DNA from 2 places in the Buttiauxella sp. AC142 genome. Region 1 is predicted to be linked to the other one. Evidence: predicted binding sites of a transcription regulator. Region 1 holds the regulator's gene; the other holds the start of a gene.
The links. Region 1 encodes ArgR, which controls arginine synthesis, uptake and breakdown. Its sites were predicted from a motif close to ANTGAATAAAAATACANT; they were not measured.
Positions count from the first base shown of each region.

Region 2: the regulator ArgR is predicted to act here: its motif matches at 4,205-4,222, upstream of argA (amino-acid N-acetyltransferase).

Region 1 covers NZ_CEEDCH010000001.1:4,044,422-4,051,096, reverse strand. Annotated here, with positions in the region: gene aaeB (p-hydroxybenzoic acid efflux pump subunit AaeB) at 1-1,806, shown strand, start outside; gene AC0IWZ_RS18765 (NAD-dependent succinate-semialdehyde dehydrogenase) at 1,881-3,335, shown strand; gene AC0IWZ_RS18760 (barstar family protein) at 3,369-3,641, shown strand; gene yhcN (peroxide/acid stress response protein YhcN) at 3,710-3,976, opposite strand; gene yhcN (peroxide/acid stress response protein YhcN) at 4,093-4,356, opposite strand; gene argR (transcriptional regulator ArgR) at 4,741-5,211, opposite strand; gene mdh (malate dehydrogenase) at 5,645-6,583, shown strand; gene degS (outer membrane-stress sensor serine endopeptidase DegS) at 6,654-6,675, opposite strand, start outside.
Region 2 covers NZ_CEEDCH010000001.1:3,572,216-3,578,890, reverse strand. Annotated here, with positions in the region: gene recB (exodeoxyribonuclease V subunit beta) at 1-986, shown strand, start outside; gene recD (exodeoxyribonuclease V subunit alpha) at 983-2,818, shown strand; gene argA (amino-acid N-acetyltransferase) at 2,841-4,172, opposite strand; gene amiC (N-acetylmuramoyl-L-alanine amidase AmiC) at 4,407-5,663, shown strand; tRNA gene AC0IWZ_RS16650 (tRNA-Met) at 5,796-5,872, opposite strand; tRNA gene AC0IWZ_RS16645 (tRNA-Met) at 5,935-6,011, opposite strand; tRNA gene AC0IWZ_RS16640 (tRNA-Met) at 6,081-6,157, opposite strand; gene mltA (murein transglycosylase A) at 6,365-6,675, shown strand, end outside.

The sequences.
Region 1 (6,675 bases):
GGCGGTGAACCCTATTCTGGAGCGATTCGCTATCGCGGAATGCTGCGTATTGTAGGCACATTTATTGGTTGTTTCGCCGCGTTATTCATCATCACCACACTGATTCGTGCCCCGGTCGTTATGTTGCTGGTATGCTGTATCTGGGCCGGATTTTGCACCTGGATTTCGTCGCTAGTTAAAGTCGAAAACTCTTATGCCTGGGGTCTTGCGGGCTACACCACGCTGATTATTATTGTCACCATTCAAGCCAATCCTCTGGTGGCACCGCAGTTTGCCGTTGAGCGATGCAGTGAAATTGTCATTGGTATTGTTTGCGCCATTATTGCCGACTTAATTTTCTCCCCGCGTTCGATTAAAAAAGAAATCGATCGTCAACTTGATAGCTTGCTGGTGGATCATTACCGCCTGATGCAGTTGTGTATTGCGCATGGCGATAAAGAAGAGGTCGATAGGGCCTGGGCAAGCCTGGTTCAGCGCACCACTGTGATTGAAGGAATGCGCGATAACCTGAAGATTGAATCTGCTCGTTGGGGACGTGCGAACCGCCGCCTGAAAGCACTGAATGCGGTTTCTCTGGCATTGATTACTCAGGCGTGTGAAACCTTCCTGATTCAAAATACGCGCCCTGAATTTGTCACCCCTGAATTTCGCGAGTTATTTGAAACGCCGGTAGAAACAGCTGCGGATGTGCATCAGCAGTTGAAAGTTATCCGCAAAGTCGTATCTTTCGCTGGTGAGAAATATACCCCTGTCACCATCCGTAGTTGGGTTAACGAGGCGACGCGCTATTTAGTGCTGAAACGGGGTGTTATCAGCAATACTCGTATCAATGCGATTGAAGAAGAGATTTTAACCCAGGAAGTGGTGGTAAAAGTGCAATCAGCTGAAGGCCACCACGCGATGATCAATTTCTGGCGTACCGCCATTTCTTGCCTGTTGGGCTGCTTGTTCTGGCTTGCGACCGGTTGGACATCCGGTAGCGGTGCCATGGTCATGATCGCGGTGGTCACATCGCTCGCTATGCGTTTGCCGAACCCTCGCATGGTGGCGTTAGATTTTCTCTACGGAATGCTGGTGGCGTTGCCGCTGGGGGGACTCTATTTTCTGGTCATCATTCCCGCGACACAGCAAAGTATGGTGCTGCTTTCTATTAGCCTTGCGTTGTTGGCGTTCTTTATTGGTATCGAAGTACAGAAACGGCGGTTGGGTTCGATGGGGGCGCTGGCCGGGACAATTAACGTTATCGTGTTAGATAACCCCATGACGTTTCACTTCAATACATTTTTGGATGGCGCGTTGGGGCAAATTATTGGCTGTTTCGTGGCATTGATGGTGATACTCATCATCCGTGATAATTCGAAAGCCCGAACGGGTCGCACGCTGTTGAACCAGTTTGTCTCTGCGGCAGTTTCCGCATTAACAACCAACAAGGCTCGCCGCAAAGAAAACCATCTGCCCGCGCTGTATCAGCAGCTTTTCTTACTGCTGAATATGTTCCCGGGTGATATCCCGCGTTATCGCCTGGCGCTGACATTAATCATTGCGCACCAGCGTCTACGTGATGCGCCGATACCGATGAACGACGATCTTTCGGCATTCCATCGCCAACTGCGCAAGACAGCAGACAAAGTGACTTCGGCCTCCAGCGATGACAAAAAGCAGCGTTACTTCAAGCAATTGCTGGAGGAACTGGACATCTACCAGGAAAAATTGCGTATCTGGGAGGCGCCATTACAGGTCACCGAGCCGGTACGGCGATTAGCCGAGGTGCTGCATAAATACCAGCACGCATTCATCGCTGCCTGACCCGAGCCGACGCCATGCGTCGGCTTTTTTGTATCTATACTTACCAGATGCCCAATTCATAACAGGAGAAAACTATGACAAATCAGGCACTCCAGGACAGTGAATTATTTAACACCGGTTATCTGGTCAATGGTGAATGGCGCAAACTCAGCGCAACCTTCGATGTTCTCAACCCGGCTACCGGCGAAGTTGTCGCGAAAGTGGCAAAAGCCGGTAAAAAAGAGGTGGAAGAAGCGATTGCCGCTGCGGCTAAAGCTTTCCCTGCATGGCGTGCAAAAACCGCCAAAGAACGTTCCACGATTCTCTATAAGTGGTTCCAGTTAATTATCGAGAACAAAGCCTGGCTCGGGCGCTTAATGACCACAGAACAAGGCAAACCGTTGAAAGAGGCGGAAGGCGAAGTCGAGTATGCCGCAAGTTTTATCCAGTGGTTTGCCGAGCAAGCCAAGCGTGCAAATGGTGAAATTATTCCTCCGGCGAAACCCGGTTCACGAATTTTAGCCACCCGGGAGCCTATCGGCGTAGTTGCGGCTATCACGCCGTGGAACTTCCCAATGGCAATGCTGACTCGCAAACTAGGCCCGGCGCTTGCCGCGGGTTGTACCGGCGTGATTAAACCTGCTAATAACACTCCGCTGTCTGCATTTGCATTGCTGGCTCTGGCGAAGAAAGCCGGTGTCCCAGATGGTGTACTCAACGCCGTGGCGGGGAATACGCAAGAAATTAGCGATGCAATTATGGCCAGCCGCGACGTTCGCAAAATATCATTCACCGGTTCCACTGCAGTGGGTAAAACCCTGGTGCGTAATGCGGCTGAAACAATGAAAAAGGTGTCGATGGAACTTGGCGGCAATGCGCCGTATATCGTCTTTGAAGATGCTGATATTGACGAAGCCGTGAAGGGGGCTGTCGCGAATAAATTCCGTAATGCAGGCCAGGTCTGCGTTAGCGTTAACCGTTTCTTTATTCAGGAAAAGGTCTACGACCAGTTCGTCAACAAACTCGCGGATGCCGTTAAAGCCCTGAAAGTGGGTAATGGTCTTGAAGAAGGCGTTGTTGTAGGGCCATTAATTGAAAAATCTGCGGTCGATAAAGTCCGTGAACATGTTGAAGATGCGCAGGCGAAGGGCGGAAAAGTGCTGGTAGGCGGGAAGAGTCATGAATTGGGTGGCAACTTCTGGCAACCAACGGTGATAGTGGATGCCACCGATGATATGAAACTCGCGCAGGAAGAAACCTTTGGCCCGTTGGCCGCCTGCTTCAGTTTCAAAACGGAAGAGGAAGTGATTGAGCGAGCGAATAACACACCATTTGGTTTAGCGGCCTACTTCTATACTCAGAATCTGGCCCGCGTATTCCGTGTCTCGCAAGCGATTGAAAGCGGGATGATTGGTATCAACGAATGCGCCGTTTCGACCGAGCTGGGGCCGTTTGGTGGTGTGAAAGAATCCGGACTGGGTCGGGAAGGTTCCGTGTTAGGTCTGGATGAGTTTCTGGAAGTCAAAACCTTGCATATTGGCGGGCTATAGTCACCACAATGCGAATGGGTTAGGTGGCAATCTATGAAAAAATACACCTTTGATTTTAGTCAGATAGAAGATCAGCCGGGATTCTATCGCCACTTTATCCAGGTTTTTCAACTTGAGAAAAAACAGGTTCACGATCTCGATAGTTTGTGGGATGTCGTCGTTGGGGATATTTTGCCGCTCCCGGTAGAGATTGAATTTGTTCATCTACCAGAAATGCAAAGGCGGCGGTATGGCGCTTTGATTTTGCTTTTTGACGAAGCGGAAGAGGAGCTGGAAGGGCAATTGCGGTTTAACGTGCGTGGCTAACGCTGATTTAAACCCATAAAAAAGCCCCCGCGAGCGGGGGCAAAGTCGCCAGATTTGACGACGAGGGTTTATTTATACAGTTCAGCGGTGGCGTGCCAGGTATCGCCTGAACGTGCTTCGGTAATGCGATAAGCAGAGGCACCTTCCTGAGTCGCTTTCTGTGATAATTCATGACGCATATCCATCGGCGCGCTACCCACCTGGCTTACTGAAATACTGCCCATGGACTGCATGTTTTGAGCTTGTTCGTTAGTGACCTGATGTGCGGCTGCATTAGCGCCGAAAGAGATCACGGAGAAAAGGCTAAGTGCTGCGATGGTTAATTTGGTTTTCATGATGTCTACTCCTGAATAAGTTTTTCAACGACCGGAAGGGCTTAAGTGCATTTATTGTTCTTGGGGTCGTCATTTTGTTTAAACGGTAAATCACTATTATTTATGGCTAACGACTGTTATTTGTACAGCTCAGCAGTTGCGTGCCATGCATCGCCAGAACGTGCTTCGGTGATACGGTAAGAAGAAGCACCTTGCTCTTCAGCTTTTTTATTCAACATCTGGTGCATATCCATTGGTGCGCTACCTACCTGGCTTACAGAAACGGAACCCATTGACTGAAGGTTCTGCGCTTGTTCAGCGTTGATAGAAGTGGCTGCGAATGCACCAAATGACAGCATTGAAAGCAGGCTAGCGGCTACTACTGTTGATTTCATGTTCATGGTTTTTACCTCGTCGTATTCTTTTATTGGGGTCTTCATTTCGTGACCCTCATCACAAAATCAAGTATACACTAATAACTCACAAAATTAATACCCTGCTAATTATTCTCTATGAAACTTTACAATAATAGAGGCTTTGGTTATTACGTAAAGTTATTAAAAATGGATGTATATTGCTATTTTTGTGTTAAATATAAGTAAAAACAATGGGATGTCAGACTTTGATTTTTTGTGCGGTTTATCACATAACTGGCTGATGCAAGCGAGATTTAGGCTTAGAAAGAAGGTAAAACCGGGATTTACTGACAATGGATGTGAGCAGGGGGATTGTTACGGAGGTGTTGTTCCCGTTGTTCATTCACAACGGGAATGGAGTATTAACGCTTACAGTTCTTGTTCAAACAGCACCAGAATCGCTTCATACAATTCTTTCACGGTAAAGTTTTTCGCGGGAGTGGTGAAGATAGTGTCATCCCCGGCAATGGTTCCCAGAATGCCTTCCGCTTTACCTAAAGAATCCAGCAGGCGCGCAATAAGCTGCGCAGCACCAGGACTGGTATGAATGACCACAACGGCATCGTTGTAATCAATATCCAACACCAGATTTTTTAGCGGGCTGGAAGTGGTTGGCACGCCAAGCTCTGCCGGTAAGCAATACACCATTTCCATTTTTGCGTTGCGGGTACGCACGGCGCCGAACTTTGTCAGCATGCGAGAAACTTTGGACTGATTAATATTTTCAAAACCATCGTTTTGCAATGCATGGACGATCTCGCCCTGAGAACTGAATTTCTCTTCTTTTAATAGTGCTTTGAATGCTTTGACTAATTCTTCTTGTTTTGAGGAAATACGCATAGGTTACCCATTTAAAGGTCAACAAAGATAACATTATTATGCATTTAAATGAATTATTATGCAAATGAATGGCAGGTTGTCAGCCTGAAATAATGTTATGAAAGAGGCGGATTTTATCAAATTTTGTTATCGAGGAACATGCCTTCGTCACGACTCGAAAATATGTAGGTAAGTAAATCAAATGTTATCAAAATGATGTTGTTTTGCTGCGTAGGGAGGGGTAATGTAACCGCCGTTGATGTGACAACATCAGGTTGTGACCGGGCGCTCAGGCGTCGTTTCCACCCGGTGAGTAAATGCAGCAGTAACGCTTCAGGGATGCGTAACTTCGCAAACCTTAAGCGGGAAGATTGTAATTACCCCTTCTCTGGATTATGGTCGCCACCGCATGGAGTTACGGCACCTATTTGCTAACCATAATAAGGAGTTTAGGATGAAAGTTGCAGTCCTCGGCGCAGCAGGCGGAATCGGCCAGGCGCTTGCCCTTCTACTCAAGACCCAACTGCCTTCAGGTTCAGAACTCTCTCTGTATGATATTGCACCGGTAACCCCAGGTGTTGCAGTCGATCTGAGTCATATCCCTACTGATGTGAAAATTAAAGGTTTCTGCGGTGAAGATGCTACACCAGCGCTGGTGGGTGCTGATGTCGTGCTTATCTCCGCCGGTGTCGCTCGTAAGCCAGGTATGGATCGCTCGGATCTGTTTAACGTCAACGCGGGAATCGTTAAAAATCTGGTTCAACAGATTGCTAAAACTTGCCCGAAAGCCTGTATCGGTATCATCACGAACCCGGTGAATACCACTGTTGCTATCGCAGCTGAAGTGCTGAAAAAAGCAGGTGTGTACGATAAGAACAAACTGTTTGGCGTGACTACGCTAGACATCATCCGCTCCAACACCTTTGTTGCGGAACTGAAAGGCAAACAGCCGACCGAGATCGAAGTCCCTGTCATCGGTGGCCACTCTGGCGTGACTATTCTGCCATTGCTGTCTCAGATCCCAGGCGTAAGCTTCACCGAGCAAGAAGTTGCTGACCTGACTAAACGTATCCAGAATGCGGGTACTGAAGTTGTGGAAGCGAAAGCGGGTGGCGGATCTGCAACTCTGTCAATGGGTCAGGCTGCTGCACGTTTTGGTCTGTCTTTGGTGCGTGCGCTGCAAGGCGAAAGCAACGTGGTTGAATGTGCGTATGTAGAAGGTAACGGCGAGCACGCTCGTTTCTTCTCTCAGCCATTGCTGCTGGGCAAAAATGGAATCGCGGAGCACAAGTCTTACGGAAAACTGAGTGCGTTTGAGCACCAGGCGCTGGAAGGCATGCTGGATACTCTGCAGAAAGACATTACCCTTGGCGAAGAGTTTGTTAACAAATAAACCCTGCGCTTAAGCGAAAAAAAACCGGAACACTGATTCCGGTTTTTTATTGCCTGGAGTTCACTGCTTATTAGTTAGTGGCGGGATATTCC
Region 2 (6,675 bases), 470 kb from region 1:
AAGTTTGCTTGCAGGAACTGGCGAGCGAGTCGATTAGCGTCGAAGATCCTAAGTCAGATGATTACACTCCGTGGCAGCCAGTGAGTGAAGCGTTGCCCGAACTTAGCGCACGCATCATGACAAGGCAGGTGGTTGATAACTGGCGAGTCACCAGTTATTCAGGTTTACAGCAGCATGGTAGCAGCCAGGCTCTGGATTTATTGCCGCGCCTGGATGTCGATGCCGCAGGTGCTGCGCCGACTCAAAGTGAGCCATTACTTACTCCGCACACCTTTCCACGTGGGGCAGGGCCGGGCACATTTTTGCATAGCTTGTTCGAAGGCATTGATTTTACTCAGCCAATAGATGAAGCGTGGATTGCAAAGCAGTTAAGCGAGCAAGGTTTTGGTGAGCAGTGGCAGCCGATTGTCACCGAGTGGTTGCACACTATTTTGCAGGCACCGTTGAATGACGCGGGCGTGTCGCTTAGCCAGTTAACTCCGCAAGACAGGCAGGTCGAAATGGAGTTCTATTTGCCGATAAAGAGTGATTTGCAGGCAGCACATTTAGATGCCCTCGTGCGGGAATATGACCCGTTATCAAAAGGTTGTCCGCCGTTAAACTTCAAGCAAGTGCGTGGCATGCTGAAAGGGTTTATTGACCTGGTGTTCCGCTGGAAGGGGCGCTACTACCTGCTGGATTACAAATCGAACTGGCTGGGCGAAGACAGCAGCGCTTACACCGGGGAAGCGATGGCGGCGGCGATGCAATCTCATCGGTATGATCTGCAATATCAACTGTATACGCTGGCTTTGCACCGTTATTTACGGCACAGAATTCCTGATTATGACTACCAGACTCACTTCGGCGGCGTTATCTACCTCTTCTTACGTGGCATCGAAAGTAACGGCTCCTCACAAGGAATATATTCAACGTGCCCGGATGAGCAACTGATTGCGAAGATGGACGCACTATTCGCGGCGCAAAAGGACGAGGTGACGCCATGAAAATGTCTGAGCTTTTACAGCAGGCGGTGGAGCAAAAGTTATTGCGTGCGCTGGATGCACAGTTTGCCATGATGATTGCCAGTGATGATCAGCCCGCGGTGATGCTCGCGGCGGCATTGGTCAGCCACGATGCGGGTGAAGGGCATGTCTGCATTCCGCTTTCACGTTTAGTCCCGGAGTTCTTTTTTTCCGGGCGTCAGCCAGATTTAGTGGCACAACTTTTTGCGCTTGCCGACCTGAAAAGCGGCTGGCGCGAGACATTGCTGGCTTCCAATGCGGTGAGTGAATACGAAGGGGCGACCCCGCTAAAGCTGATTAGCGAGCGTTTATATCTCAACCGAATGTGGCAAAACGAGCAGTCCATTGCGCAGTTTTTTGTGCAGGAAAATCGGCCCATTGCGCTTAATGAATCGCAGGTCATTAACGTACTCAATCAGCTTTTTGAGCCGCTGCCCGAGACTGACTGGCAAAAAGTGGCCGCAGCCGTGGCATTAACCCGTCGTATATCGGTGATTTCAGGTGGGCCGGGTACCGGTAAAACCACCACGGTGGCGAAATTACTCGCCGCGTTAGTCCAGCTTTCGGATGCCCCGTCTTTGCGGATTCAACTCGCCGCGCCGACGGGGAAAGCCGCAGCCCGCTTGACGGAATCATTGGGTTCGGCGTTGCGCCGCTTGCCGTTAGATGAAGCGCAAAAAGCCTCATTACCCAACGATGCCTGCACATTGCACCGTTTGTTAGGTGCGCAACCGAACAGCCAACGCTTGCGCTACCACGCCGGAAATCCTTTGCACCTTGATGTGCTGGTGGTGGATGAAGCCTCGATGGTGGATTTGCCGATGATGGCAAAACTGATCAATGCGATGCCTCCTCATGCGCGAGTGATTTTCTTAGGCGACCGCGACCAGTTGGCGTCGGTTGAAGCAGGGGCCGTGCTCGGGGATATTTGCCACTATGTTACGCATGGATATTCATCTGAGCGTGCAGCAGAGCTGAGTCTACTCACCGGTTATACGCTTCCTGCTGGAGAAGGTAACGGTGCGAGCGCGTTGCGTGATGGTTTGTGTTTACTGCAAAAAAGCTACCGCTTTGACAGTAAATCCGGCATCGGGCAACTGGCATTTGCGGTCAATGCCAGCGATGTTAAGCGCGTCAAAACCGTATTTAGCGAAGGTTTTAGCGATATTTCTAAACAACCACTGCGTGAAACGGCGGACTACGCCACGATGATTGACGATGCGGTGGAAGGGTATCGACCATACCTGGACTTGATTCGCAATCAGGCAGAGCCCGCTTCTATTCTTGAAGCTTTTGGGCGTTATCAAATGCTCTGTGCTTTGCGTGAAGGCCCGTTTGGCGTCAGCGGTTTGAATAGCCGCATCGAGCTGGCACTGATTCAAAAACGGTTAATTGAGCGGCCAAATCAGGCGACATCGCGCTGGTATAACGGCAGGCCGATTATGGTTTCTCGTAATGACAGTTCGTTGGGGCTGTTTAACGGGGATATTGGTATTGCGCTGGATAGAGGCGAGGGGTTAAGGGTCTGGTTCCCGATGCCGGATGGCACCATTAAATCCGTACAGCCAAGTCGTTTACCGGGCCACGATACGGCATACGCCATGACGGTGCATAAATCGCAGGGTTCTGAATTTGAACATGCCGCGCTGGTGCTGCCAAACCAGTACACCGCTGTGGTGACGCGTGAACTGGTGTATACGGCGATTACCCGCGCTCGAAATAAGCTGTCGCTGTATGCCGATGATCGGGTGTTAGAAAAGGCAATTGTGACCAGGACTGAACGGCGTAGCGGGTTGATGGAGAGTTTTAGCTAGCCCAGAAGGGCTAGCTTTTTAATTATGCTAAATCTGCCATCAACACTTTTGAACGGCGCTGATAGTTGTACATCTCTTTTTTGCTTTCCGGCAGCAGTTCGACATCCACCGGCATAAACCCGCGTTCCTGGAACCAGTGAATACTGCGGGTTGTCAGCACGAACAACTTGCTTAACCCCATTTGCCGCGCTTGCGTGGCAATGCGTTGCAGCAATACTTCACCGCGTGATGAACTGCGGTAATCCGGATGAACCGCAACACACGCCATTTCACCAATCCCTTCCTCCTGGAATGGATAAAGCGCCGCGCAAGCGATAGTCAGGTTATCGCGTTGGATGATGGTGAACTTGTCGATCTCCATTTCCAGTTGTTCACGCGAGCGGCGCACCAGAATCCCTTGCTGCTCCAGCGGGCGAATCAGCTCCAGAATGCCGCCGATATCGTTAATAGTGGCGCGGCGAATTTGCTCCGCACTTTCCATCACGATTTGTGTCCCGATACCGTCGCGTGAGAAGAGTTCTTGCAACAGCGCCCCGTCTTCCTGATAGCTAATTAAGTGGCTGCGGCGCACGCCGCTGCGGCAGGCTTTCACCGCGCCACGCAGAAAACGCACGGTGCCAGAGTGGTAATCACCCGCTTCTTCCAGCTCTTCAATACGTTTTTGCGCATCGTTGGGGAACAGTTCTGAAACGATATTGCCGTTGTCATCGATAACGCCCTGAGAAGAACAGAAGCCGATCATTTTCTCGGCTTTCAGTTTGACCGCCAACTGCGTGGCAATCTCTTCAGACGTGAGGTTGAAGCTTTCGCCAGTGACAGAAACCGCCACCGGGCCCATCAATACAATTGCACCGTTATCAAGCTGACGATGAATGGCTTCTTCGTCGATGCGACGCACGCGCCCGCTGTGGCAATAATCCACGCCATCATCCACGCCAAGAGGCTGAGCAATAATAAAATTACCGCTAACGACATTGATGTGTGCACCTTGCAACGGCGTGTTGCCGAGGCTCATGGACAAACGCGCAGTGATATCCAACTGCAACAAACCGGCGGCCTGTTTGACCAGTTCCAGCGTTTTGGCATCGGTGACGCGCGTGTGTTTATGATAGATAGGCTCATGATTATGCGAAGCCAGATTAGTATCAATCTGTGGACGCGCGCCGTAGACCACCACCAGACGAATTCCCAGGCTGTGCAACAGCCCAATATCGTTAACGATACTGGAAAAGTTCTCGTGTTCAATGGCTTCGCCGCCCAGCATAATGACAAACGTTTTTCCCCGATGGGCATTTATATAGGGGACAGTATGGCGGAATCCCTGTACCAGTTCGGTTCTACGTTCCTTCACCACGGCAAGCCCTCGATGCATGATTATTCGTAATTTCTGTATTTTTATTCTTTTATTGCCTCTGGCGCAAGCAGCAATTTCCTCAAAGCAGAAATTTCTGCATCCGTGCAGCCAGGTGCTTGATTGCGAATGTTTACCCTTTAAAGGGTGACAGCCCGAGCGTGTTTCGCTAAAGTTTTCGGCTCAAAAAATAAAATTGGTTATTTGTTTCACGGAAACACACCGCTCAGGAGAGCTATGTCAGATTCCCGTTCGTTAATTAGTCGTCGCCGCTTATTGCAGGGCGCAGGCGCTATGTGGCTACTGAGTGTCAGCCAGGTTGGCTTTGCTGCCTCAAGCCTGGTGGTTGCGGTGCGTGTGTGGCCCGCATCGTCATACACTCGTGTCACGCTGGAATCGAACAAGCAGCTTAAGTATAAGCAGTTTGCATTGAGCAACCCAGATCGCGTGGTTGTCGACATAGAAGGTGTGAATTTAAATTCAGTTTTGAAAGGAATTGGTGGCCAGATTCGCGGCGACGATCCTTTCATCAAGTCAGCACGTGTTGGGCAGTTTGATCCACAAACGGTGCGTATGGTTTTTGAACTCAAGCAGAATGTCACCCCGCATCTTTTTGCGCTGGCACCGGTTGCTGAATTTAAAGAACGCCTGGTAATGGATTTATATCCGGCCAATATGAACAGCGAGCAGGATCCTCTGTTGGCGCTGCTCGAAGATTACAATAACGGCAAGCTGGATAAAGATACTCCTCCGTCTCCGGAGCAAGGGCCGCAACCCGGCAAGGCAGGGCGTGACAGGCCAATTGTTATCATGCTCGATCCCGGCCACGGCGGGGAAGATCCCGGAGCCATTGGGCCGAACAAAACGCGTGAAAAAGACATCGTGCTCAAAATTGCGCGCCGCCTGAAAGCGTTGATTGATAAAGAAGCGAATATGAAAGCCTACATGACGCGCAACGAGGATGTGTTTATCCCGTTAAAAGTCAGGGTGGCAAAAGCGCAGAAGCAGCGTGCGGATCTTTTTGTTTCCATTCATGCGGATGCGTTTACGTCCGGAGCCGCTCGCGGATCGTCAGTATTTGCACTCTCAACCAAAGGTGCCACCAGTACGGCAGCAAAATTCCTTGCCCAAACGCAGAACGCCGCCGACTTAATTGGTGGGGTGAGTAAGAGTGGCGACAGATATCTCGACCATACGATGTTCGATATGGTGCAATCGCTGACGATTAACGACAGTCTTAAATTCGGTAAAGAAGTGCTGGCCAGATTAGGCAAAGTGAACAAGCTGCATAAAAACAGCGTCGATCAGGCTGGATTCGCCGTGCTGAAAGCCCCGGATATTCCATCCATTCTGGTCGAAACCGCGTTTCTGAGTAATGTTGAGGAAGAGCGCAAGCTGCGTACTGCGACATTCCAGCAGGAAGTGGCGGAATCAATTCTTGCAGGGATTAAGGCGTATTTTGCGGATAGCTCGCGATTAGCGCGGCGCGGCTAATACTTTGTCGGATGACGCTTACGCTTATCAGACCTACAACGGCATTTCGTAGGGGGATAAGCGTAAGCGTCATCCACCAAATAACCCAAATTTCAGATACAAAAAAAGCACTCCTGAGAGTGCTTTAAATGTTGGTTGCGGGGGCCAGATTTGAACTGACGACCTTCGGGTTATGAGCCCGACGAGCTACCAGGCTGCTCCACCCCGCGTCCGTAAACTTCTTTGTTACCCAAATGATTTTCATCATTGCGCGAATACTCAGCGACTTAGTTGGTTGCGGGGGCCAGATTTGAACTGACGACCTTCGGGTTATGAGCCCGACGAGCTACCAGGCTGCTCCACCCCGCGTCCGTATAACTATTTACTACTCACTACTAGTGATTTTCATCACCGCGCTAAACTCAGCGACTTTTTAATTGGTTGCGGGGGCCAGATTTGAACTGACGACCTTCGGGTTATGAGCCCGACGAGCTACCAGGCTGCTCCACCCCGCGTCCGTGGAAGCGCACTATACTCTGCTCGGCTTTTGATGCAACCCTTTTTTTAAAAAATACCCGATTTGTCTCATCTAACTGATAATAATTTAATTTAAGTACAAATAACGAACACATCTGGGCTGTGCGAGGCGCAACACGTTTAAATCTTGCAGCGTGTTTGCTATCTTCGCGTGGGATAAAGCGGCGTAACCGGGCGAGGAAGTAATGATAGGACGTTGGACGAAGTACATTGTAACTGGGGTAGTGGTTGCCATTCTGGCGGGCTGCTCCTCAAAACCGACAGATAAAGGTCAGCAATATAAAGACGGGAAGTTTACCCAGCCTTTTTCCCTCGTAAACCAACCGGATGCGGTGGGAGCACCAATAAACGGTGGTGACTTTGCTGAGCAAGTTAACCAGATTCGTTCTGCTTCTCCTCGCCTCTATAATAGCAAGAGCGATGTTTACGGTGCCGTTCAACAGTGGCTGCGTGCCGGTGGCGATACCAGCAAGCTGAGCCAGTACGGTCTTGATGC